4 regions of the Paenibacillus sp. AK002 genome follow, and region 1 is predicted to be linked to each of the others. Evidence: predicted binding sites of a transcription regulator. Region 1 holds the regulator's gene; each other region holds the start of a gene.
The links. The regulator LexA, encoded in region 1, represses DNA repair genes until DNA is damaged. The targets are predictions, from matches to a motif close to CGAACATATGTTCG.
Positions count from the first base shown of each region.

Region 2: a site for LexA is predicted at 2,826-2,839, ahead of addB (helicase-exonuclease AddAB subunit AddB). Genes of this name have one in related genera too.
Region 3: a site for LexA is predicted at 1,935-1,948, ahead of M1D70_RS09555 (DNA polymerase IV). Genes of this name have one in related genera too.
Region 4: a site for LexA is predicted at 3,209-3,222, ahead of recA (recombinase RecA). Genes of this name have one in related genera too.

Region 1 covers NZ_CP096377.1:2,717,217-2,722,104, forward strand. Annotated here, with positions in the region: gene M1D70_RS12120 (hypothetical protein) at 1-658, shown strand, start outside; gene lexA (transcriptional repressor LexA) at 727-1,353, opposite strand; gene M1D70_RS12130 (LysM peptidoglycan-binding domain-containing protein) at 1,530-1,901, shown strand; gene M1D70_RS12135 (DUF896 domain-containing protein) at 2,193-2,399, shown strand; gene M1D70_RS12140 (hypothetical protein) at 2,558-3,082, shown strand; gene M1D70_RS12145 (HAD-IA family hydrolase) at 3,126-3,917, shown strand; gene M1D70_RS12150 (FixH family protein) at 4,212-4,616, shown strand; gene M1D70_RS12155 (cupin domain-containing protein) at 4,719-4,888, opposite strand, start outside.
Region 2 covers NZ_CP096377.1:2,020,248-2,025,135, forward strand. Annotated here, with positions in the region: gene M1D70_RS08655 (NUDIX hydrolase) at 1-168, shown strand, start outside; gene M1D70_RS08660 (Na/Pi cotransporter family protein) at 165-1,136, opposite strand; gene M1D70_RS08665 (class I SAM-dependent rRNA methyltransferase) at 1,346-2,719, shown strand; gene addB (helicase-exonuclease AddAB subunit AddB) at 3,025-4,888, shown strand, end outside.
Region 3 covers NZ_CP096377.1:2,190,507-2,195,394, reverse strand. Annotated here, with positions in the region: gene M1D70_RS09565 (DUF4367 domain-containing protein) at 1-219, shown strand, start outside; gene M1D70_RS09560 (YolD-like family protein) at 300-641, opposite strand; gene M1D70_RS09555 (DNA polymerase IV) at 638-1,909, opposite strand; gene M1D70_RS09550 (hypothetical protein) at 2,842-3,579, opposite strand; gene M1D70_RS09545 (ATP-dependent DNA ligase) at 3,757-4,605, shown strand; gene M1D70_RS09540 (hypothetical protein) at 4,741-4,888, shown strand, end outside.
Region 4 covers NZ_CP096377.1:4,520,588-4,525,475, reverse strand. Annotated here, with positions in the region: gene M1D70_RS20020 (hypothetical protein) at 1-133, shown strand, start outside; gene M1D70_RS20015 (YajQ family cyclic di-GMP-binding protein) at 285-776, shown strand; gene pgsA (CDP-diacylglycerol--glycerol-3-phosphate 3-phosphatidyltransferase) at 1,052-1,639, shown strand; gene M1D70_RS20005 (competence/damage-inducible protein A) at 1,742-3,004, shown strand; gene recA (recombinase RecA) at 3,293-4,354, shown strand; gene M1D70_RS19995 (regulatory protein RecX) at 4,494-4,888, shown strand, end outside.

The sequences.
Region 1 (4,888 bases):
ATTAGCTGGCGGGTTTATGCTTCTGATTATTTTAATTGCCTTTCAATTGCCTTTTGGCAGTGAGGAACAAGAGAGAGGAGGGACTATGCCTCCTGGTAGGGAGGAGACAATCCGGGCACAAGGCGTAACGGATGAAGGAAGGTTAAACGTTATTGCAGTTGGACAGGAAAAAATAACGACATTGGGTGCGCCGAGCTGCTTCGGTATCGAAACGGATCGGTCGTTTACCGGAAACTACAGCGTGCAGTATAGTACTAACCAAGTTACAAATGAAGTCACTACGCTGGAGGGTCTTACATTTATTCAACCGACATCTGCTCCGGTTGATATGATTCGCCTGCCGTTTCAAGCTGCCGACGTATTTATACTCGCACCGCAATATAGGGACTGTCATGGCATACAAATCTATGCGTTCGCCGTAGAGCATGAAACGGGTAAAGCCGTCCAGCTCCGATTTCAGGATGAGTCCTTGGTATCCTACTTTTCATATTATAGACCAGGTACGGCTCCCGAGGTAAAGGAGAATAAGCTTGTTCTGCAGTCCACCGAGGGACCGGGAGGCGAAGGTTCGACGGATTATGTTTCTGAAAGAATGTATCAATTAGATCTTAGGCAAAATGCGTTAGTTCTAGTGTTGCGTAAGATCGGAACGTTCTAGTGCATGTCCTAAAAAAGAGGTTACCATCCAAATAAGGAAGGTAACCTCTTATTCATAAATCTATGAAATTAGTGTACGTCCCTGAAGAGACCGATCACTTTCCCGAGAATCGTTACATGGTTCAAGCGCAGCGGCTCATAGGTAGGATTCTCCGGCTGCAATCGTACATGATCCTTCTCCTTGTAGAAGGTCTTCACGGTTGCTTCATCTTCTTCTGTCATTGCTACGACAATGTCACCATTGTCCGCGGTTTGCTGCTGGCGAACGATGACGTAGTCACCGCTGTGAATACCGGCTTCAATCATACTGTCGCCGACTACAGACAACATGAACACCTTATCGTCGCCTACATAATGCTGCGGGAGCGGGAAATAATCTTCAATGTTCTCCATGGCCGTAATCGGAACGCCTGCTGTGACTTTACCAACGACAGGCACTCTGGCAATGGTGTGCGTAAACAGATTCGCGCTCTCGGATTCTTCTTGGCCAAGCAGCTCGATCGCTCTTGGTTTCGTAGGGTCACGGCGGATCAGGCCTTTCTTCTCCAAACGGTCCAGATGACCATGGACCGTAGAACTGGAAGCTAGTCCGACAGCCTCGCCGATTTCCCGGACAGAAGGCGGGTAACCCTTGCTACGAACTTCGTTGCGGATAAACTCTAAGATCGCCAGCTGGCGGCTGGATATTTTCGACATGCCGTATCAACCCCATTTAGTAACGTTTGGGAAAATTATAACATAGAACTACCGTTCGTACAAACATAAGTTCTAAAATAAAAATAGAACAAATGTTCTTTTGGGTATTGAATCAAACAAGTGTTCGTGTTAAGATGAATCCATAAGAGAACACTTGTTTGGGAGGTGATGATTCCATGTTGAAATACAGTACATACCGCAGCATTTATGAGAACGTTCCGGTGGTAACAGAACAATCATCGAAGACTTGGGGCATTTACTTGAAATCGAAGATAGCTTCGATCCCTTTGAATAAATTGCTGTTCACCCTGCTTATTGTAGCCATCTTTTGGACAGGTGCATATTCCGTTTTTGCCGGGGGGACAGAGAAGCCGACTGGAGAGAAGCAGGTGATCGTTCAATATGGCGATAGCTTGTGGCGAATTGCTTCCCTTCACAAACCTGCGGATATGGATACACGCGTATATCTGGATAGCATACGAAGAATGAACGGATTGAAGGGTCCGGACATACAGGCTGGAGAAGTGCTGTCATTGCCGGTTTGGTGATTTGGCGTTGCTTCTAACCAATAGGCATTCATGCTCCATATAATCACCACATACTGCTGGTTACTTCCTGTTTAATGACACATCATATTCTGCTTGTCAGATTGAATCATTTACGCGTAATCGCGCGTTTACAATAGATAACTATAGATTACCTCCCCATAGACGGTATTCGTTTATGCGCATCATATGTTCCTATTTGTTCTTAGAAGAGTTTGCAAGGGCGTAGTTGCCTTGACAAGCTCTTTTTCACATGTTTAAGTTATACATGATATCGAAATTGGAGGAGAAGTCATGGACATCGATACTTTGGTAGAACGCATCAATGTATTAGCAAGAAAGAAGAAGAATGAAGGGTTGACCGAGGAGGAGCTCAAAGAACGGGCCGACCTTCGGGAAATATACCTTAACAATATTCGCAGTAACTTTAGACAACAGCTGGAATCGATTGAATGGGTTGATGAAAACGAACAAAAAGGCGGCCCGCGATTAAAGCACTAGTCGATTAACCGTTCAACGATTATATTCAGCGGATCCGTGAACAGATAGAAGGATAGCATAATAATACTTGGGGTAACGGTCATTCGGAGAATCGATTACGGTTACCCCAAGTTTATATGGTTTATAAACATTTTGAATATGAGTTCAGGGGGAACCAAATGTCACGTTCATGGGAAAGAAAAGTCAGCAAAAATATGTCGCAACTTAACAAACAGCGCAAAAAGCAGGGGCTGACCTCGTATCAAGGTTCTGCGATTAATGATAAGCATGACGTGTTTAAGGGACGTAAGTATGTACTTCCGTTAGTGCTTGTTGCATTGGCCGGTTTGTATGCGCTTCTCGGAACGGCAACTTCACAGGCAGCCGGCGGAAGCAATGATGTATTGAATTGGGTTGGCGTCAGCTTGTATATCCTGTTGGCGCTCATGATATTTCTCCGCAAGCCTTATTTGAAGATTGAGCGCGCTTCCGTGTCGACCATGAAGTTCAACCGGGAACGCCGTCTGGCCGTATCCGATATCGAGAAGATCAAATTGGCTTCGGGTTCCGTCGTGATCCAAGGCAAGGGAAAAGCAGGCAACTGGGTGTTCTCCCGTATGATGAATCTTTACGATACCAAAGCCATGGGCGAAAGATTGGAAGAGTTCGCAAAAACTCATCAAATTCCAGTGGAGCACAACTAACCCGATAGAGTAGATCACAATGTATATGAGGAGTGGGAGAGAAATGCCGATTGCTGCGGTTTTGTTTGATTTGGACGATACGTTGTTATGGGATGAACGCAGTGTAGAAGAAGCGTTTGAAGTGACATGCCAAGCCGGAGCGGCGGAAACCGGCGTTGATGCCGGCGCGCTTTTGGCCGCGGTGCGGGAGGAAGCAAGAGCATTGTATGAATCCTATGATACTTTTGCTTTTACCAAGATGATCGGAATCAATCCGTTTGAGGGCTTGTGGGCTAATTTTACGGCAGGATCCCAGCCCGAATTCCGAAAGCTGCAAGAATTGGCTCCCGTATATCGTAAGGAATCCTGGCGGCGCGGACTTCATCGCCTTGGCGTTGATAATGAAGCGTTGGCGGAGACGTTGGCAGCGCAATTTGCGGCGGAACGCAGAACAAGACCTTATGTATATGAAGAAACCTTTGAAGTGCTGAAGGAATTGCAGGGTAACGTGAAGCTGCTGCTTCTTACGAACGGAAGTCCGGATTTGCAGCAGGAGAAGCTTGATGGCGTTCCCGAACTGGTCCCTTATTTTGACCACATTATTATCTCGGGTGATTTCGGCAAAGGCAAGCCGGATGTTTCCATATTCAAGCATGCACTTGATCTGTTAGGCGTCGAGGCGGATCAGGCCGTAATGGTGGGAGATAAGCTGACCACAGATATTAAAGGCGGGAATGCCGCAGGACTGCATACGGTTTGGATCAATCGAGTAGACCGGCCTCATGATCCGGCGATTCAGCCGAAGTATGAGATCAAACATTTATCCGAGCTGCATGCTATTGTGGCGTCCTTATAAATGACGTGATTAAGAGTTCACGACTACTCTACAAGATACATTAGCGAGATATAATAGCGTACATAGGAACAGTCCTTGCAGCAGCTGCTGCAATTCGGGGCTGTTTTTTTGTTGGTTGCCATATTTGAAAGAAAAGAGGCTGTTGGCAGTGACAAACGTCACACAATTGTAAGCTGCATGAGATAGAAGTTAAAGAATAATGCGATATAATAAATTAGGAAAATGACGCTGTTTGGAATGGACCATTACGTGAATAAATCATACATAGCATGAATTCGTAAAAGAGGTGGTTGGATGACCAGAAAAAAGATGGCCTTTATTGCAGCCATGGTGTTGATGGCGGTTGCGCTTGCCGCATGCAATGACAGTAAGGCGGAACCCAGTGATGATGTGATGGCGGAGCCGATTATCGTAGAGCTCTCTCTGACCCCAGAGAGCATTAAGGCAGGCGAGAAAGTGTTGATCGAAGCGAAGGTAACACAAGCAGGCAGCCCGGTCGAAGATGCAAATGACGTTGAATTCGAAGTGACGCTGGAAGGCGGAGGCGTTCAGGCAAAGGTTCCGGTCAAGCATGATCAAGGCGGGATCTACAAAATGGAGAAAACCTTCGAGGAAGCAGGAACCTATCGCATCGTTTCCCATGTCACGGCAAGAGGGCAGCACTCCATGCCGCTGAAGGAACTGACGGTAACCGAGTAATACACAACAATACACAGCCAATAAATAAGGCAGCGCATCCATCCGTTGGGCGGATCATGCGCTGCCTTATTCCATTTTCCTATTCAGTCAACCGCTTAAGGCTTATTGGAATTGGGGATCTTCTACCGGAGTAGCTACCCAGCCGTTCTCTTCAATAAAGAGACGAACCGCGATGATCTGCTTGTTCTCCATCAGTGTGAAGAAATGAGGCGTGTTTTCCGGTACGGAGATAACATCGCCCGGCTCAAGCTCTACGTTAAAGTAACCGACAT
Region 2 (4,888 bases), 700 kb from region 1:
ATCCTAAAACCCCAAATCGAGGAAATCAACGGGGTGGACTGGTTCGAGCCTCTTGCCGCATGGAGGAAGCAGCGGAGCAACGGGTACAATAACAACGATATCATCCTGCGTAAAGCGCTGATGCTGCTTGAAGTCGCTATTCCGGCGGATGAAGATATGAAATTTTAGGACTGCAACCGCTTATTCCAGAAAGGCAGATAGCATAGAGGTAGCGCGATCAGCGAGCATACGATGTTAAACAGGGTTTGCGCATGGGCGATTTGTCCGGCCGGATCTGCGGCTAACCATCCGGATACGGCGGTTAATCCCGCTGTGAACGGAATAAAGAGCAGGACTCCGCCGATATTAAGCCCCAAATGGGACCAAGCCACGAATCGTCCGGCACGGCTGCTGCCAATCGCTGCGATGAGCGCCGTCACGCAGGTGCCGACATTGGAGCCCAGCACGATCGCGACGCCGATCTCGGGAGGCAGCGCTCCGCTGGCAGCGAGCCCCATAGCCATGGCGATGACGGCGGCGCTGCTGTGCATCAAAGCCGTCAGGATCGCACCGGCTGCAATGCCCCAGAGGACGCTTTGCGAGGCGTGGTCAAGAAACCATTGGAACAACCCGAGGCTTTGAAGGGTCGGCCCAATGGATTGCATGATTTGTATCGCGAGCAGCACCAGCGAAAATCCGGCGACAGCGAGGCATAAAAATTGGCTGCGGATCAACTGGTTTTTTAACTTGTCGTGACTCGCAGGTACGCGCTCGCTGACAAGAACGGCTCCGACCCACAGCATCAGCGAGAGGACAAGCAGAGGCATGGCGGCTTGTCCGATCTGCAGGCTGATGAGTTCGGTGGTTACCGTCGTGCCGATGTTCGTGCCGAGAATAACGCCCAAGGTACCGGACAGGCTTAACAATCCGGCATTGGCAAAGCCTATCGCCAGCACGGTTACGGCGGTGCTGCTCTGCAGCAGGGCCGTGACCGCCGTGCTGGCAATCATGCCTTTCAGGGGCGTGGATGTCGCTTTATGGAGCCACTTATGCAAGAGCGGTCCGGCCCAGCGTTGGAGGGCGACCTCCATGACCTTCATGCCGAACAGAAACAGGACAAGACCATAACAGACGGGAAACCAGAGCGTGGATAGCATGATGTTCTCCTTTTTGTAAAATAAGGTGGGAGCGGAGTTTCCAGCAAAGCCGAAAGTCATCGATCATCGCAAGAAAACGATCTCTTCACGCGGTCGGGTAACTGTGAAAGCACGTCGGTCGACGTTTTTCTTAATTACGTATATGACCCTTGGCGGACATGCATGCCTATTGCAATAAACCAGGGGATAACTTTAAGGAGTGAAATACAGTGCCATCGGTTATTTTGGAGCGCAGTCGAAAAAAGAGACTGGAGCAGGGGCACCCTTGGGTGTATAAAAGCGAGATTGCTTCTGTCGAGGGCGAGCCCGAGCCGGGCGATATCGTATCGGTGTTCAACCACCAAGGCCGTTTTCTTGCCTCCGGGTATTACAATCCGTTATCACAAATCACCGTGCGCACCGTTTCGTATGAGCCGGTCGAGGCGATGGACAAGGCTTTTTTCGCAGCCAGATTCCAGGAATGCCTGAAACACCGGGAGCGGTTTATCGGAGACGAGAATGCTTACCGGCTGGTATACGGCGAGGCTGATTTTCTGCCGGGGCTGATCGTGGACCGTTTTGCCGACGTGCTGGTCGTGCAGCTACTGACGCTGGGCATGGATCGATGCCGTGCGGACATCGTGGAGGCGCTTGTCGAAGTGGTACAGCCGAAAGGAATTTACGAGCGCAGCGACGTTTCCATCCGGGAACTGGAAGGGCTGGAACAGCGCAAGGGAACTCTTTACGGGGAGTGTCCCCGCCACGTCATCGTGACGGAGAACGGCTTGAAGATCAAAGTGGATATCGAAGAAGGTCAGAAGACCGGATATTTCTTTGATCAGCGGGAGAACCGGGCATCCATCAAACCGTTAATGACCGGTTGGGGAAGCCGCAGCGGGATTACGCTTCAGCCCGTGGAGCGGGATGGCGAGACGAAGACCCTGCCGGTGAACAAAAGCGGAAAAGAAGTTACGTTCCCGTATTGGGACGGCGCAACGGTGCTGGAATGCTTTTCGCATACGGGCAGCTTCACGCTGCATGCATGCAAATACGGCGCCAAGAAAGTCACCTGTCTCGACATATCGGAGCATGCCATCGAAAGCGCCAAAGAGAACGTGGAATTGAACGGATTCCAGGATCGCGTGGAATTTGTGGTGGATGACGCCTTCCAATATTTGCGCAGCCAGGTAAAGGGTTTGGAAGAGCGCGAGCTGCGTGCCCAAGGGGACCAGAAAGTGGATACCTCGAAACCGTTGACCGCGGGCGGGGGGCGATCCTGGGACGTGGTCATTCTGGACCCGCCGGCGTTTGCCAAAACCAGGTCGGCCGTCAAGGGGGCTTGCCGCGGGTACAAGGACATCAACCTCCACGGCATGAAGCTGGTCAACGAGGGTGGATATCTGGTTACGGCAAGCTGCTCGTACCATATGCGGCCGGATTTGTTCCTGGAGACGATCCAGGATGCGGCGAAGGATGCCGGCAAAATTCTGAGATTGGTGGAATGGCGTGCGGCCGGCAAGGACCATCCGCAAATTCTCGGGGTCGACGAGGGACATTATTTGAAATTCGCCGTCTTTGAAGTGCGCAGCAAATCAAAACTGTAGACACCCCAGTTTGGCGGTTCATGTAAAGGATCTTGCAATGGTGGATAACCACGATGGCAGGGTCCTTTTTTATATGTCCGAAATCGTTGGGAATGGGAATGAAATCCAAACGTATGTTCCACCAATCAGGACTTATGTTATACTAGTAATCAGCATCTTTTTTGATAGGGTCGAACCATCACGCAAGATTTGACATACATTTTTGATCTTGAACTACTAGATTCAAAGGGCATGATTTCACCTGATAAGCAGCTGGTTTTGAAGGTGAATGAGTCTCTTTCGGCAAGATGTAAAGGAGGCATAGCATGGGCGTTCAATTTGTTATCGGCAGGTCGGGCAGCGGCAAGAGCACGTCGATCCGCCAAGAGATGATCGAACGGTTGGAGCATAATCCCAAGGGGGATCCGATGATCCTGATCGTTCCGGAGCAAGGGTCCTATGAAGCAGAGCACGCGCTCGTCAATGCGGGAGGCATTCGCGGAATGATGCGCGCGCAGGTGCTTAGCTTCCGCCGTTTGGCTTACCGGGTCATGCAGGAAACCGGCGGAGCCGCGAAAGTGGCGATCAGCGAGGAAGGAAAGCGTATGCTCCTGTATAAAATTCTGCGGAGGCGCAAGGAAGAGCTCCACATGTTCGGCGCCTCGGGAGAGCAGCATGGCTTTGTCGGCAAGCTGAGCGAGCTGTACACGGAAATGAAGCGCTATTGCATTGACGCCTCATGCGTGGAGGAGCAGCTGGGACAGATGGTATCCGGCTCCGGGAATTCACCGATGCTGCGGCGGAAGCTGGAGGACATCGTGACGGTCTTTCGCGATTTCGAGCTTGAAATTTCACGGTTTTACATGGATGAGGAAGACACGCTGGTCTCATTGGCTGAGGGTGTGACCGAATCGGAATATATCAAGCGTGCCGACATCTGGATCGACGGCTTCCACGGCTTTACGCCGCAGGAGTACCGGGTGCTGCGGGAGATCATCGCACACGCCAAGCGTGTGACGATCGCGCTGACGCTGGATAAGCCTTACAAGAACGGGACGGTTCCGCATGAGCTGGATCTCTTTCATCCTACTGCGGTGACGTACATAAAGCTCAAAGGGATTATCGATGAGATCGGGCTGGAGGCGGAGCACCGCATTCTTCATCCCGATGTTCTGCCGCGGTTTCAGGAATCTTCCATGCTTGCCCATCTCGAGCGCGGTTATGATCGGAAGAGACGCTGGGCGGAACCGGATGAAGGCCCAGACACAGCGAGCAGTCCAAACCGCGGGAGGAAAGGTCTGCTTTTACACGCTGCCAGCCATCGCCGGGCCGAAATCGAAGGAGCTCTGCGCGAAATGCTGCGGCTGGCACAGGAGGAAGGGGCAAGATACCGCGAAATGGCTGTTTTCGTCCGGAATATGGGGGACTATGAGCATCTGATGGGTCCTTTGTTCAGGGAATACGGCGTTCCTTATTTTCTCGATCAGAAGCGGAGCGAGCTTCACCATCCGCTGGTCGAGTTCATTCGCTCTGCGCTTGATGTCATCGGTCGCCGGTGGCGTTATGAGGACGTATTCCGCTGCGTGAAGACGGATCTGCTGCTGCCGCTGGACGGTTCGCTTACCCGTGAGGACATGGATCGTCTGGAAAACCATGTGCTGGCCTCCGGGATCCAGGGCACGCGCTGGACGGATGGCCGTCCCTGGAAGGGAATTCCGAGCCTCTCTTTAGAAGAGGGGGAAAGCGAGATCCGCAATCAGGACGGCATGGCCGCGATCGAGTACGCCAGGAAGGTGATAACGGAACCGCTGCATGCGTTCGAGAAGCGGATGAAAAAGGCTGCGAGCGCGATGGATCAGAGCACCGCGGTCTATCGGCTGCTGGAGGAGTGCGCTGTGCCCGAGAAGCTGGAGCTGTTAAGCCGGGCTGCACTGGATGCCGGGCGCCCTGAGGAAGCCCGGGAACATCGCCAGGTATGGGGAGCCGTGCTCGGCCTGCTCGACCAAATCGTCGAGATGATGGGCGCGGAGAAGCTAAGCACCGAATTGTTTACCGGCGTGCTGGGTACGGGACTTACGGAAATGAAAATGGCTCTTGTGCCTCCGTCTCTGGACCAGGTGCTCATCGGCAGCATGGACCGGACGCGGACGGGCGGGGTGAAATATGCTTTTCTTCTCGGCATTAACGACG
Region 3 (4,888 bases), 530 kb from region 1:
GCAAATATGGGAGTGTCAGATGCTATTGAGAGCCTGAAGACAGATTATTACCCTGAGACTTCTGAATTAACAGAGGTTAATGGTCTTAAAGCATTGTATGTTGATGGGGAAGTGAGAAAAGTTGTACATTTGATCTCTGATGATCACCTCTTTACTATTTCAGCTAATACGGCCTCGCTTGAAGAATTGATGGATATCGCAAAACAAATTCGTGAATAATGTCCATAATAAAAACAGCTCATAATTGAGCTGTTTTTATGTAGACTTATACACTGTTTTTCATTTGCTATTGTAAAACATCATCCAACTGATATTATTTCATCGATCTTAATCCATTGCCAGTCACCTTCAGCCATAGACAATTTGATCTCCCGTCTGAACGTGTGGATCAGCACGACAATACCCGTTAACTCTGTATCTTCATACTCATCAAACAGTCTTACTGTAACTACACGGTGTTCATGAAAAGACTCGGCCAACGCTTGTTCAATCAATTCCATTTCCTGCGGATCAAGCGTTGGACGGTCTTTTCTCCCCTCTTCGAGCTGCCGACGAATTATTGTCTCCTTATGTTCAGGCAGCATCATACGACTTGACTCCCAAAGGCCGTTACCCTCCAGTTTTTTTCGTGTTGTTGTCATTTATAATGACCTCCTATCTTAGCCGATCGATCGAGTGCCTGACCCGCTGCCGTCATTGAGACCGCCCGAATCAAAATTGAATTTCCATATTTGTTTTTTAGAGCATCAGTTGTCCGTTCTAATGCCATTTGTTTCTCACGGCCAGTATCAAACAGAGACATCTGGTATTCGTTATCGGGAGTGAGCTGCGTCAAGCTAATGCCAACCCGCCGGATCGGCAAGCCATCCCAATGCTCTTCCAGCAGCTTGGAGGCCCAGCGGTAAACTTGCATAGTGATGTTAGATGGGTCCTCCATCTTCATTTGCCTGGAGAAGCCGGTGGGGCGATCAAAGTCTGCTCCCATACACCCGACCGATACAACTTGACCCATGAAACCAAGTGACCTGCAACGCTGACAAACCAACTCTGTTAGTTCTAGCAGCACGACCTTAATCTCTTCGATGGTGCCGTAATCCCGCGGCAAGGTCATCATGTGGCCGACGGATTTAGGAGCGACCTGGTGCGTCCCCGGCAGTACAGGGCTGTCATCGATGCCGTTTGCGATCCTCCAGTATAACTCGGCCTGGATGTCTGAGTTTTTTCCAAACTTGCGCCGCATCATCTGCTTGAGCTTTCCAAGAGGCGTCTGAGCTATACTTCCGATCGTAGGCAATCCCATCACGGTGAAGTGACGAGTCATCCGGCGTCCCACCATGTACATTTCGCTCACCGGAAGCTTCCATAATGTTTCAGGCAACATCTCTTTTGTGAGAGTGTATATACCGGATGGATTTTTCTTGGCGTAATTGTCACAAGCAGTCTTCGCAAGTATCTTGTTCTCAGCAATCCCGAAGCGAATATATACCCCTGTCGCCGCCTTGACATGTGTTTGGATCAGATGAGCCAATTCCTCAGGAGTGTCAGCATGGAGATGCATAGACCCAGTTACGTCCAAAAACTGCTCATCAATACTGAACGTTTCTACAAGGTCGGTATACTGCTTGTAAATGTCCGTGATGAGCATCGCCACATCAATATACCTCTGCATGCGTGGTCGTATCACTACAAGCTCAGGGCACTTTGCATAAGCTTCACCCAGTCTATCCTCCGTCTTAACCCCTTTGGATTTGGCTATAGGGCATGCAGCCAGAACAACGCCTGAGCGCCTTTCTGGATCACCAGCAACCACCAAAGGACGGTTTTTATATTCCGGATGCTCGGCTTTTTCCACACTGGCATAAAAAGATTGGCAGTCCACCAACATAACAACACGCTGCCGTGACTTCAATCCATACCCCTCCTTCGATAAAACAGGAACATTTGTTTGTATTATATGCGAACACCCGTTCTTTTATCAATGTAAAATTAATGTAATGAAATGGGTTATACCTTATCACCGTCCGCGTAACAATGAATACGTGTTATGTTTGGCGGAAAGTTCAATCCAGACGGAGAGTATCGCGCAAAGCAGGAGCGCTTAACCTGACCGCATTGGAGTATCGGTTTGTCGATAAGACTGCTCAATCCAAAAACCTGAAGAGAAACGATCAGAACAAGCAAGATACTTCGTTAGGTAGTATAATTTGCTTGATCCCGGCGGCTTACGGAGTTTTTCATGCGATGTTTCGTATAGGAGAAAATTGCGACTGGAGTGTTGATTCAGTCATACAACAAGAGGAAACCTAATAATCATAATTCGATAAAATCACACGAACTAAGTATGGATGAGAAATACAGCGCACGTAATTCTTTGCCGAAGCAAAGGTATAGTGTACAATAGTGAAAATTAAATATTATAAATTTATACTGACCTGTAAAAACATATCAATTAGAATGGAAGAAAGCTCTTTTACCTCAAGAGAGGAGGAAGTTAATGTTTATTGATAAGTTGCTAGGAGTTTTCGGTGGATTGTGTAGCGTTGTGATTTATATTATCGTTTGTTTTTTCAGTCCTACCGAAATGTTGAATTGGGGTACTATTACGATCTTACTCTTTATGTTGTTTATCCCTGGTTGTTTGGCAGTTTTTTCAGCCATAGTACGTAGAAGAGGACTCATGCTAATTTCTATAGTTTGGTTATTACCTGTAGTTCTTTATTTCTCTGGGGGAAATGGAGTATATAGATATACGTGGATTATAATCGTGTTGTTATCTGTTAGCTTCATCTTAATGAACTTTAAGAAACCGACTACCCATAGTAGGTAGTCGGTCAATTTCACTTAATATATTTCGATTGTACTCCACAACAATAGTTCGCCTTCGCCAGTTATGTCCTGAATCGCATCATAGTCAAAAGCAGCATTGTTTTCTCCCCAAACGTAGACATTGTGAGTAACCCATGTTCCTTTATTATGGTCACCAAAATCATAATTATGAAAACTACCATACGCTGCTTGTCCTACTGCAGTGCCATCTTGCCTATCATTTCTCCATGATTGTTCAAGATCAACGTACCAATTAGTTTCGAGTGGAGAATTTTTAACAGCCCAAGTTGCAGATCCGCCAGTACTATACGCAGGATACCCATTCTGTGAATACCAGTATAGCAGAGCTTTTGTATAGACAATATCCCAATTCGCGGGATCTTTTGTTAACAACTTAATTTGCTTGTTCCACAAAGGAGCGAAAGGCTCAATCGTTTTTTGGTATCTGGGGTCATTAGACAGGTCAGTTCTAATAACGTTATATGTATTATTCTCGGAGTTCACTTTAATGTCTAATCGAACTGGGTTATCAGCAGCATTACCTGAGCCACTAAAAATCCTTCTCTGTGTTCCATCAGAAAGTTGTTGAATGGTCACCTTCAAACTCTCATTCTTTTCGACCGGTGACAGAATAGTCTCCTTAACAACAGCCTTAGGACTTTCTTTTACTTCTTCTGCAGACGCTACCCCAGAAAATAAACCAGCTACTAGTGTCAGAGAAAACAAAATACTTAATACTCTTCTTTTCTTCATTGTTACTCCCTCCCATTTATAGTGTTTAATTACCTTTATATAGTAATATATGTATATAAAAGATGTCTATGGATTCTAATAAATTATTTTTCATAATTGATAGAATATTCATATAATAGAATAAAACACTTCTCTTTACCTTACTAACTAGCTGTATAATTGATTAGAGGTGTTTTTATGTTTATTGATCCGATGTTACTCGCAACAGCGCCAGCTCCGTTTTCCGATCCCCATTATATCTTTGAACCAAAGATTGACGGACACAGGCTCCTTTTCTCCCAAAAGTCCGGTCGGATCCGACTCTATACTCGTCATGAGACAGAATGTACTCAACAATACCCTGAATTATTGGTTCCGTTTGATGATGACATTCTTCTGGATGGTGAAGTGGCATGTGCCGGGCCCGACGGCGTGGATTTTGAGGAAGTCATGATCCGGTTTAAAGCAAGTAAGGACCAACGCATCAAACAGCTGGTCATGTCTTCTCCAGTTACGTTTGTTGTGTTCGACATATTGCAATACAAAGGGCAAGACCTTCGGAAGATGCCATTGCTGAAGCGCAAAGAGATCCTTGCCGGCATAAAAATGCCAAATCAGAAATTTGGCATCATTCCCTTCGTCGAAGGTGTGGGAGAGGCGTTGTTTGAACAGATGGTATCCCGAAAGCTTGAAGGGATGGTCGGCAAGCGAAAGAATAGCCTTTATGTAAGCCGCCGATCGACAGCCTGGCAGAAGGTCATTAATTGGTCTTATACGGACGTGATCATAACTGGGTATCGTAAGGACGAATTCGGATGGCTCGCCGCTGTCCCTGATGAGTCCGGGCAGCTTCGTCCAGCTGGAATTGTGGAGTACGTAACACAAGCAGTTCGAAAAGAGTTTTATTCGAAGAGTCAATCCCTTGTAATAGGCGAGGACAAAAATTTTGTGCATTTGACGCCAGTTACCCGGGGGCGGGTGAAATTTAGAAACTGGTTCAAATCGGGGATGTTGCGAACGCCAGTATTAACGGAATTCATAAAATGAGAAAATGAGTTGAAATAAAAAAAGGACCTTGCATGCAATTAAGCGGCAGGGTCCTTTTACCGATGCTATCGGATTACTATATTGCAAAGGTTAGACCGAAATAATCAATAGATAAATCAAAAGGAGGAGAAACACATGTTAAAGGAACTAATGATTGCTATAGAAAAACACCAACAGGTAAGTGTCAAGACAAAAGACGGGAATATAACAGTGGGCCTACCTAAACATTCTACTGATCCAGGGAGAGTGAAAATTTATACAAAAAATGAGGTCGTATCTTTAC
Region 4 (4,888 bases), 1.8 Mb from region 1:
CAGCCTCTTGGGCTATTATTTGATTCCGAGCAGCTGGGGGTATGGCATATTAGGCTTTGGGCTGGCACATATTTTACTTGGCATACTGAGTATGTTCCGCCGTCCGGTGCATGATGAGAAAGCTAGCAGTTGAGGGAGCGGGCTTCGTTTTCGCCGGATGATGTTGGCGATAAGCGGAGTCTTTTTCGTTCCTGATCCATCGCGGATTCCTTACAGGATTAGACTTGTCTCTCGGTTTTACCTATAATAGAAGCATTATCGCCAAATGAAAGGAAGGATTCACCATGGCTTCAGAAAGCTCATTTGATATCGTATCCAAAATGGATATGCAGGAACTTACCAATGCGGTTAATCAAGCGGAGCGCGAGATCGAAAACCGTTTTGACTTCAAGGGCAGCAAGAGCAGCTTGAAGCTGGACAAGGACGCGCTGGTCATTGCCTCCGATGACGAGTACAAACTCAACGCCGTTATCGATATTTTGCAGACCAAGATGGTGAAGCGGGGCTTGTCGCTTAAAAATGTGGAGTACGGTAAGATCGAGCCGGCTTCCATGGGTACCGTCCGTCAGCGTCTGACCTTGAAGCAAGGAATTGACCAGGAAAATTCCAAAAAGATCAATATTTTGATCCGTGATTCCAAGCTGAAGGTCAAGAGCCAGATTCAAGGAGACCAGATTCGGGTAACCGGAAAAAGCAAGGATGATCTTCAGCAGATCATGCAGCTGCTTCGCAAAGCGGACCTTTCCTTGGATCTGCAATTCACCAATTTTAAATAAACGCTCCTCTTCCTCCAAGCAATGAGGCTCCAATTTCGGGTAGGCTCGGCTGGTTTGTTTCTTTTGACAGGGCGTCAACGGAAATATTATACTAAAAAACGATATATAAGGATTAACGTATACATAGATTACTGGGGGATGAAAATGACAGACAGCGATGCACGCTTCAAACCCTTTAGGCTCTTGGGAAGAGCGACCCTGATGAAATGCAGAAGGATAACCGCTGCAGGGTCTGCCGAGTTAACAAGACAACCCGTTGCAAGGGAGGTTGCCCCATGAATTTACCCAATCGTATCACGTTGGCCCGCATTTGCTTGATCCCTGTCATGATGATTTTCCTGCTGGTGGATTTTGATTTTTACCCGGATCCCATTGTGTGGAATGATTTTGTCCTGCCCTATAACCAATTGATTGCGGCACTGATATTCATACTTGCTGCAAGCACGGACGGGATTGACGGGTATCTGGCCCGGAAAAACAATATGGTGACGAATCTGGGTAAACTTCTGGATCCGCTGGCGGACAAACTGCTGGTTGCGGCCATACTCATATCGCTTGTAGAGATGGGAAAATGCGAATCCTGGATTGCTGTTGTCATCATCAGCAGGGAATTTGCGGTGACTGGCTTGAGACAAATTGCGCTTCTGGAAGGTTCGGTAGTCGCAGCAGGTCAATCCGGAAAAATCAAGACGGTGATTCAGATCGTGGCGATTGTCGCGCTTCTGATCAACAATTTCCCGTTTGTATTTTTGGGGATTCCGTTTGATGTCATTGCGATCTGGGCTGCCGCGCTGATTACGATCTATTCGGGAATCGAATATTTTGTCCAGAACAGGCACCTTCTCAAAGGTACCGGGGCATAACGGCAATAGGAGCCATCCTATTGCTTTTTTCTTCCGCCGGGCAAGGAATAACGAAGGCAGCTACTAACGAAGAGATAGAAGATACGGGAGGATCGATGAATCATGAAAGCAGAAATCATTGCAGTTGGAACAGAACTTCTCCTCGGACAGATCGTGAATACCAATGCACAGTATTTGTCCAGACAGCTTGCTTCAATGGGGATCGACGTGTACTATCAAACCGTTGTCGGGGACAACCTGGACAGGCTCAAGGAGGCCTTGCGCCTGTCCAGCAGCAGAGCCGATATTGTACTCCTGTCCGGCGGTCTCGGTCCCACGCAGGACGATCTGACGAAGGATGCGCTGGCTTCCTTTCTAAATCGTTCCTTGCATATCGACCGGATGGCCATGGACCGGATTGAACGCTTCTTTCATGAGCGGGGATCCGTCATGACCGAGAACAATCGGCGCCAGGCTCTCGCCATCGAGGGAGGAACCCCGCTTCCGAACGAGACAGGCCTCGCCGTCGGGAACGCGGTATCCTATGAAGGCACTCATTATATCGTTTTGCCGGGGCCGCCCAAAGAATTGATGCCGATGTTTGAGCAGGAGGCCAAGCCTTGGCTTCTGCAGCATGTGCTCACGGATGAGCTTCCCATCTATTCGAAGATGCTTAAATTCGCGGGCATTGGGGAGTCCGCGCTGGATCAGCGCCTGGAGGACCTGATTACGGCCCAGACCGATCCGACGATTGCTCTGTATGCCAAGGATGGGGAGGTCACCGTCCGCATCTCCACGAAGGCCTCCAGCGAGTCTGACGCGATGGTCCGACTGAATGAACTGGAGGCCAGGATCCAGGAGAGAGGGCCTGAATTTATGTATGCCAACGAGGATGTGCCTATCGAAAAGGTCATCGTGGACATGATGGCAGATCGAAGCTGGACCCTGAGCGCGGCGGAGAGCTGCACGGGAGGACTTGTAGCGGAGACCCTGACCTCCATTCCCGGAAGCGCATCGATGTTTCTTGGGGGGATCATCTGTTACACTAACCAGATCAAGGAGAAGCTTGTGCATATCCCTCATGCGCTGCTGGAGGGCGACGATGCGCCGGGGGCCGTCAGTGCGGAGGTTGCAGAAGCGCTTGCGGATCATGTCCGGATGGTAACCGACAGCGACTTCGGTTTATCGGTGACAGGCGTGGCAGGTCCGGGTTACGCGGAACGCAAGCCTATAGGGCTGGTCTACATCGGATTGTCCCAAAGGGGCAAAGAAACGGAAGTGCATGAGCTGAACCTCCAAGGCAACCGCGAAACGATCCGGCTCCGCGCAACCAAAGCGCTGCTATACCGGCTTTGGCAGCGTCTCGTAGCGTCTGAGCAGGCTTAGGCTTCGTGGAGAAAAAGGGACCGAGCATTTGGAAAAGTAAAAAATTTACACCTTGCTAAATAGCCGTTCTTGAATTTAGGAACCGTTGCAAGTATAATGGGAAATACGGAAGAACCGTGGCATATCGATTGATGTTGCCACGGTTCTTGTTCTTTATACATAGGGTTCGGAGCATGAACGGGAAGGGGAGTTGAATAAAAAAAACGAATGTATGTTCGAAAAAAAGCTTGGCAAACGTGTCAAAACAAGGTATGATAAGACTATCAACAGTGAAGGGTTGTGGAACAATTGTCAGATCGTCGTGCTGCGCTGGAAATGGCGCTTCGTCAGATAGAGAAACAGTTCGGAAAAGGTTCCATCATGAAACTGGGTGAATCCACCCATATGCAAGTTGAGATTGTGCCAAGCGGATCGTTGGCATTGGATATAGCTTTAGGAACCGGCGGCTTGCCTAGAGGCCGGATTATCGAAGTGTACGGCCCGGAATCCTCCGGTAAAACAACAGTAGCCCTGCATGCCATCGCAGAGGTTCAGAAGGCTGGCGGACAAGCTGCATTTATCGATGCCGAGCATGCTCTGGATCCATCGTATGCAAACAAACTGGGCGTTAATATTGATGAATTGCTGCTCTCCCAACCGGATACGGGCGAGCAGGCGCTGGAAATTGCGGAAGCTCTGGTACGGAGTGGAGCCGTCGATGTCATCGTTATTGACTCGGTTGCCGCGCTTGTACCGAAAGCCGAGATCGAAGGCGACATGGGTGATTCCCACGTAGGTCTGCAAGCCCGTCTGATGTCCCAGGCTCTTCGTAAATTGTCGGGTGCCATCAATAAGTCGAAAACGATTGCCATCTTTATCAACCAGCTTCGCGAGAAGGTTGGCGTTATGTTCGGTAACCCTGAAACAACCCCAGGCGGACGTGCTCTGAAGTTCTATTCCACGGTTCGTTTGGACGTGCGTCGAATTGAGAGCATCAAAATGGGCAACGATGTGGTGGGTAACCGCACACGGATTAAGGTTGTTAAGAACAAGGTAGCTCCACCTTTCAAACAGGCCGAGCTTGATATTATGTACGGCGAAGGCATCTCTAGAGAGGGAAGCCTGATCGATATCGGTACGGAGCTGGATATCGTGGATAAGAGCGGAGCATGGTATTCTTATGCCGGTGACCGTCTTGGTCAAGGCCGCGAGAATGCGAAGCAGTTCTTGAAGGAGAATCCGGAGATCGCAAGCGTGATCGAGAACAAGATCCGTGAAGCGAGTAATCTGACGACGGCTGTTCCTGAGCCTTCCGACAAGGAGAAGGAACAAGAGCAATTGGAAGAGCAAGAGTTGTTTAAGGTAGAGTAATAAATCGCTGGTTAACGATGACAGTGTTTGGGACCGTCCGGTGTGGGTAACGCCAGACGGTCTTCTTTGCATTTATTTCTGCCGAATCATTGGTCTTGACGATGTGTCGAGAAGCGTGCAGCAGTGAAGGGAGCGTCGTATGGATATAGAGAATAAAGAAATGTCGGGGCAGGCGGATTCCTCGGGAATTGGACATTTTCCGGAAGACGAGGATCTGGTCATAACTTCTGTCGAAATGCTGAAAAAGCCCAAACACCGGTATCAAATCGCGTTCGGTCCGTACCTTATGACCGTTCATGAAGACGTGATGCTTAAATATCGCATGTTAAAGGGAAATGTTTTTCGCAAGGAAGAGCTGCTGGAGATTGTCGTGGCAGATGAGCGGCAGCGGGCTTACGTGGAAGCGCTGAATCATTTGGCTCGGAAACCTAGGACGACTCAGGAGATCACGCAGCGTCTGCAGCAAAAGGGGTTCGAGCCCGGCAGCGTGGAGACGACGCTGGAACGCCTCGAGAAGGACAAGCTGTTGGATGA